Regions from separate parts of the Streptomyces cinnabarinus genome, predicted to be linked through region 2. Evidence: riboswitches for the same ligand, from Rfam matches in the RefSeq annotation. Region 2 holds a riboswitch; the other holds the start of a gene.
What was found. Region 2 has a riboswitch for glycine ahead of gcvP (aminomethyl-transferring glycine dehydrogenase). Riboswitches for the same ligand answer to the same signal wherever they lie in the genome.
Positions count from the first base shown of each region.

Region 1: another riboswitch for glycine. It lies ahead of gcvT (glycine cleavage system aminomethyltransferase GcvT); the one in region 2 lies ahead of gcvP (aminomethyl-transferring glycine dehydrogenase).

Region 1 is NZ_CP114413.1:6,190,348-6,193,720, reverse strand. Features, by position in the region: gene STRCI_RS28185 (enhanced serine sensitivity protein SseB) at 1-768, opposite strand, end outside; gene STRCI_RS28180 (AAA family ATPase) at 836-1,495, opposite strand; glycine riboswitch at 1,666-1,761, shown strand; glycine riboswitch at 1,762-1,870, shown strand; gene gcvT (glycine cleavage system aminomethyltransferase GcvT) at 1,908-3,026, shown strand; gene gcvH (glycine cleavage system protein GcvH) at 3,124-3,373, shown strand, end outside.
Region 2 is NZ_CP114413.1:1,570,470-1,573,842, reverse strand. Features, by position in the region: gene STRCI_RS07040 (DNA polymerase IV) at 65-1,447, shown strand; gene STRCI_RS07035 (PRC-barrel domain-containing protein) at 1,518-1,892, opposite strand; glycine riboswitch at 2,006-2,101, shown strand; gene gcvP (aminomethyl-transferring glycine dehydrogenase) at 2,277-3,373, shown strand, end outside.

The sequences.
Region 1 (3,373 bases), 4.6 Mb from region 2:
TACCTTCTCGCGCAGCCATATCGCCACCGGGTCCTGGGCTGCCATGTCCAACAGGATCAAGTTGACCTGCCACTGGGTCGGGACCCTTCCCAAGGCCCTGCCCAGGGCGTCCATGGGGGCCGTGCGGAGGTCGCCCTCCCAGTGGGAGAGTTCCACGCCCACGAACATGACCGGGGGCGCCGTCTCGATGGCGGCCAGGCAGCGGCGGGCCGTTGTCACCACTCCGGTTGCCGCGAACTCGGCCGAGGCCGCGGCGAGGAAGTCGACCGGGTCGTCCTGCCAGTCCGGTTCGTAGAGCTTGACCCGGCCGCCGCTCGCGGGGCCGTCCAGCGGGGTACGGCCCACCCGGCACAGCTCGGCCACGCCCTCGGGCGGCAGCGGGATGCCCACCACGCCGTCGGGGTTGACCATGATGCCGACCTGCGGGGGCAGACCGCGGGCGAACTCGACCGCCGGGGCGATCGTGTACGACATGTGCGCGCCGGCCACCTGGCGGAGCTGTTCCTCGGAGCTGAAGACCGGGACGAAGGCCTGGCCCTCGATCTCCAGCGTGGGCAGGTCCAGCGGCCCGCTCCGGGGGCCGCCGCCGGAGGGCAGCGGGATCCAGAGGAAGCTGCGCCCGAGCACCTCGATGATCCGGCCGCCCGCCGAGGGCACGCCGAGGGAGGCGGAGAGCACCTCCTCCAGCTCGTTGCCGGGCCATCCGCCGTGCGGATGAGGGTGCGCCTGCGCCGGGAAGTCCGCGGGGAGATCCGCCGGGAAGTCCATCTGTCTGACCGCCTGCCGTGAACCACTGATATGGCGGAAAGGCTAGCGCCTGCCGGGCCGCCCCGGCTCAGCCCGTGAAGCCGATCCGGCGCAGGACGCCCGCCGCGGGCCGGTCGATCAGCACCGCCGAACCGCAGCCCTGGGGGAGCTCCCCCTTCTCCACCGCGCGCAGCAGCCGCCCGGCCGCCGCGCGGTGCCGCAGGAAGGCGTACCGGGACACGCCCCGGCCGCGCTCGCGCTGGCCCTCCAGCGCCTGGTCCGGGGTGACGTCCAGGAGCAGCAGGTGCAGGGTGCCGCCCCGGCGCCGGGCCGCCCGGGACAGCCAGCCGCGCACCCACGCCTGGGTCCCGCAGTCGTGCACGACGACGCCCGCGCCGGAGCGCAGGGCGCTCCACAGCCCGGCGTAGTGCGCGATCCGGACGAGGGGGCGGTAGACCGCGTACGGCAGGAAGCCGGGCATCCGGGCGTCCCAGCGGTCCCGGGTGTCCTGGGAGTCGATCCTCGGGCCCTTCACGGCCCGCTTCATGAGGGTGGACTTGCCGCTGCCGGGCAGGCCGGTGATCACGACGAGGTCCTTGGGGCCGAAGAGCAGCGCGTGCGGACTGTGGCCGGAGCGCTCGCGCAGATCGCGCACGACCGGGGACGCGGCCCGGGCCGGTGCGGCCGGCTGCCGGGGTACCGCGATCCCCGTGGTGGTCGCGTACGCCGAGGTCCTGTTCAACGTGATCGTCCTCCCCTGGGTCAGGTAGGGCACCTGCCCGTTGAGCGTAAAGAGAAGGTAATGCCGGATGCCTAGCGTTTTCGTGCGCGTACCGCCACAGACCGGTTACAGATGCGGCCCTGCCGCACCGGACGGATGCGTGCAATGATGTCCGCGCCAACTGCATACCGGCCGTTTGAATCCGCGCGGGAGAGTTCCCAGCCTTCAGCTGGGGCGCCGAAGGAGCAAGTCCCTCCCTTGAATCTCTCAGGCCCCGTTACCGCGCGGGCGAGGCACATCTGAAAAGCGGACCGCCGTCGCCGGTGGTCCCACCCAAGGTGCAAGTCATGCCCACATGTGGTCATGACGAACCTCTCAGGTTCCGATGACAGATGGGGAGGAACGACCTCGCCGTCATGCCTTGGGAGACAAACGTCCGATGAGCAGTCCTGAACCCCGCCGTACCGCCCTCGATGCCCTGCATCGCTCGCTCGGCGCGACGATGACCGACTTCGCCGGCTGGGACATGCCGCTGCGGTACGCCTCCGAGCGCGACGAGCACAACGCCGTGCGCACCAGGGCCGGCCTGTTCGACCTCTCCCACATGGGCGAGATCACCGTCACCGGCCCGCAGGCCGCCGCGCTGCTGAACCACGCCCTGGTCGGCAACATCGCCACCGTCGGTCCCGGCCGCGCCCGCTACACCATGATCTGTCAGGCCGACGGCGGCATCCTCGACGACCTGATCGTCTACCGGCTCGCCGAGACCGAGTACATGGTCGTCGCCAACGCCTCCAACGCCCAGGTCGTCCTGGACGCGCTGGTGGATCGTTCCGCCGGTTTCGACGCCGAGGTCCGCGACGACCGCGACGCCTACGCCCTGCTCGCCGTCCAGGGCCCCGAGTCCCCGGGCATCGTGAAGGCGCTCACCGACGCCGACCTGGACGGCCTGAAGTACTACGCCGGTCTCCCCGGCACGGTGGCGGGCGTCCCGGCGCTGATCGCGCGCACCGGCTACACCGGCGAGGACGGCTTCGAGCTGTTCGTGAAGCCCGAGCACGCCGTCGAGCTGTGGCAGGCGCTGACCAAGGCGGGCGAGGCCGTCGGCCTGGTCCCCTGCGGTCTTTCCTGCCGGGACACCCTGCGCCTGGAGGCGGGCATGCCGCTGTACGGGCACGAGCTGACCACCGCGCTCACCCCCTTCGACGCCGGGCTCGGCCGGGTGGTGAAGTTCGAGAAGGAGGGCGACTTCGTCGGGCGCGAGGCGCTCACCGAGGCCGCCGCCCGCGCGGAGAGCAACCCGCCGCGCGTTCTCGTCGGCCTGATCGCCGAGGGCCGCCGGGTCCCGCGCGCCGGATACCCGGTCGTCGCCGGTGGCCAGGTCATCGGCGAGATCACCTCCGGCGCCCCCTCCCCCACGCTGGGCAAGCCGATCGCCATGGCCTACGTCGACGCCGCGCACTCCGCGCCGGGCACGGCCGGGGTCGGTGTGGACATCCGGGGCAGCCATGAGCCGTACGAGGTCGTGGCGCTGCCGTTCTACAAGCGTCAGAAGTAGTGGCCGTAGGTGATGCTGAGCACATCACCGCTGCTCACGCACGCCTTCAGCAGTCCCCCTTCATCAGCACTCCCCCGCGTACAGGAGAATTCAGGCCATGAGCAACCCCCAGCAGCTGCGCTACAGCAAGGAGCACGAGTGGCTGTCGGGCGCCGAGGACGGCGTCTCGACGGTCGGCATCACGGAGTTCGCGGCCAACGCGCTCGGTGACGTCGTCTACGCCCAGCTTCCCGAGGTCGGCTCCACGGTGACCGCGGGCGAGTCCTGCGGCGAGCTGGAGTCCACCAAGTCGGTCAGCGACCTGTACTCCCCCGTCACCGGCGAGGTCACCGAGATCAACCAGGACG
Region 2 (3,373 bases):
CCTGGTGAGCCCGGCCGGGAGCGGTGCGGGGGCATTGTCAGTGGTGTAGGGCAGCATCGGAGATGTGAGAAGCGCGCCTACGATCCTGCACCTCGACATGGATGCCTTCTTCGCCTCGGCGGAGCAGGCGTCCAAGCCGAGTCTGCGCGGGAAAGCCGTGATCGTGGGTGGGCTCGGACCACGCGGTGTGGTGGCTACCGCGTCGTACGAGGCCCGGGTCTTCGGGGTCAATTCCGCGATGCCCATGGCGCAGGCGCGGCGGCTGGCGCCGAACGCCGCGTATCTCGTGCCGCGCTTCGGGTTCTACCGGTCGATCAGTGAGCAGGTCATGGCGCTGTTGCGGGCGCTGTCGCCCTTGGTGGAGCCGCTCAGTCTGGACGAGGCGTTTGTGGATCTGGAGGCCGGGGGCGCGGCCTGGGACGCGGAGTCGGCTCGGCTGGCGGGGGTGAAGCTGCGCGCCGAGATACGGGCCGTCACCGGGCTCACCGGGTCTGTGGGGCTCGCGGCGTCGAAGATGCTGGCGAAGATCGCGTCGGAGCAGGCCAAGCCGGACGGGCTGGTGCTGATCGAGCCGGGGACCGAGCGGGCGTTGCTGGGGCCGATGTCGGTGCGGACCCTGCCGGGGGTGGGGCCGGCCACGGGGGACCATCTGCGGCGGGCCGGGATCCATACGGTCGACGAGCTGGCCGAGGCGGGGGAGGACGAGCTCGTACGGATGCTGGGGAAGGCACATGGGCACGCCTTGTACGCGATGGCGCTGGCGCGGGACGAGCGGGCGGTGGTGGCCGAGCGGGAGACGAAGTCGGTGTCGGTGGAGGACACGTACGACGTCGATATCCATGACCGGGTGCGGGTCGGGCTCGAGGTGCAGCGGCTGGCCGATCGGTGTGTGCGGCGGTTGCGGGGGGCGGGGCTGTCCGGGCGGACCATCGTGCTGAAGGTGCGGCGGTACGACTTCTCGACGCTGACTCGGTCCGAAACCCTGCGGGGGCCCACGGATGATCCGGCGGTGGTGCGGGAGGCGGCCGCGCGGCTGCTGGAGGCGGTCGACACCACGGGGGGTGTGCGGTTGCTGGGGGTCGGGGTGAGTGGGCTCGCGGATTACACGCAGGAGGATTTGTTCGCGCAGGCCGCGGGGGAGCTGGGGGCGGAGGATTCGGGGGAGGAGGGGGATGGTTCGGGTGAGGCCGCGGGGGTCGGGGACGCGGTGGAGGTGCTTGGGGAGCGGCGGTGGCCGGCGGGGCATGACGTGGTGCATGCGGAGTTCGGGCATGGGTGGGTGCAGGGGAGTGGGCTGGGGCGGGTGACTGTGCGGTTCGAGACGCCTGAGTCGGAGCCGGGGAGGGTGCGGACGTTCCGGGTCGATGATCCGCTGCTGGCTGTTGCCGAGCCGTTGCCCTTGGTGCGGGGGAGGCATGGGGCCTCAGCGGGCGGAGCTGGTTCATGAGCCCGTGCCTTTGACCGGCGTGGGGGTGGGCGCGCTCCGCCCGCAGCTACGGCGCCGCTGCCCGCAGTAGCTACATGTCCGCGTCCTCTGTTCCCGCCAAGTTGCCGAAGTCGTGGTCGGGGGGTGGAGGGGAGGTGATGTCCAGGCCGTAGTGGTGGTAGAGCTGGAGTTCTTGTTCGGGGGAGAGGTGGCGGCCTACGCCGAAGTCGGGGGCGTCCTTGATCAGGGAGCGGTCGAAGGGGACCTTCAACGTGCCTTCGATCAGTTCGCTGGGTTCCAGGGGGACGAAGGCGTCTCTGCTGAACAGGCCGGTGCGTATCGCTGCCCATTCCGGTACGCCGGTCGCGTCGTCGAGGTAGACCTCGTCAATCGTGCCGATCTTCGTGCCGTTGCGGTCGAACGCCTTGCGGCCGATCAGGTTGCGCGGATCGATGTCGGTCTGCACGGGCCCTCCACTTGGTCGCAACTCATCCGTAAGCACTACGAAAGAGCACATTCGGGCGCGCGGCCACTCGAACGCCTGGGCGTTGACCTCGCTGGTAGGCTGACAGCGGCTGCTGACCCCGTGCGGGAGAGTCCTCCAGACATCATCGGAGGCGCCGAAGGAGCAAATCCTCCCCGGAATCTCTCAGGCCCACGTACCGCACGGACGAGGTCACTCTGGAAAGCAGAGCGGGTGTCGAAGGCTTCCGCTCTCACCGACGGTGAAAGCCGGGCGCCCTCAGGCCCCCGGTGAAACTCTCAGGTTGAGATGACAGAGGGGGAGGCCGTCCGGGTACCCGTGCCGTGGTGCCCCTCGAAGGTCGTGTCTGACCAGGAGGCCTCCGTAATGACCGCCCACCGCATTCCGCTCTCCGAGCTCGAGATGGGGATCCCCTTCGAGCAGCGTCACATCGGGCCTGACCAGGAAGCCCGGGCCAAGATGCTCGCCCAGGTCGGATACGGCTCGCTCGACGAGCTCACCGCCGCCGCGGTGCCGGATGTGATCAAGAACGCCGACTCCCTCGCCCTGCCGGGAGCGCGGACCGAGGCCGAGGTGCTCGCCGAGCTGCGCTCGCTCGCGGACCGTAACCAGGTGCTCGGCTCCATGATCGGGCTCGGGTACTACGGGACCTTCACCCCGCCGGTCATCCTGCGCAATGTCATGGAGAACCCGGCCTGGTACACCGCCTACACGCCCTACCAGCCGGAGATCTCGCAGGGCCGGCTCGAGGCGCTGCTGAACTTCCAGACCATGGTCGCCGAACTCACCGGGCTGCCCACCTCCGGTGCCTCGCTGCTCGACGAGGGGACCGCCGCGGCCGAGGCCATGGCGCTGTCCCGGCGCATGGGCAAGAACAAGAAGGGCCTGTTCCTGATCGACGCGGACGCCCTTCCGCAGACCATCGCCGTGATCGAGACGCGCGCCGAGCCGACGGGTGTCGAGGTCGTCGTCGCCGACCTGAGCGAGGGCATCCCGGCCGACATCGCCGCCCGCGAGATCAACGGCGTGCTCCTCCAGTACCCGGGCGCCTCCGGCGCCGTGCGCGACATCAAGCCCGTCATCGAGCAGGCCCATGAGCTCGGTGCACTCGTCACCGTCGCCGCCGATCTGCTGGCGCTGACGCTGCTGACGTCGCCCGGTGAGCTGGGCGCGGACATCGCGGTCGGTACCACGCAGCGCTTCGGTGTGCCCATGGGCTTCGGCGGTCCGCACGCCGGTTACATGGCCGTGCACGAGAAGTTCGCGCGCAGCCTGCCCGGCCGCCTCGTCGGGGTGTCCGTGGACGCGGACGGGAACAAGGCGTACCGGCTGGCGCTGCAGACGCGTGAGCAGCACATTCGCCGGGAGAAGGCGACCAGCAACATCTGTACGGCGCAGGTGCTGCTCGCCGTCATGGCGGGCATGTACGCCGTCTACCACGGGCCCGAGGGGCTGAAGGGCAT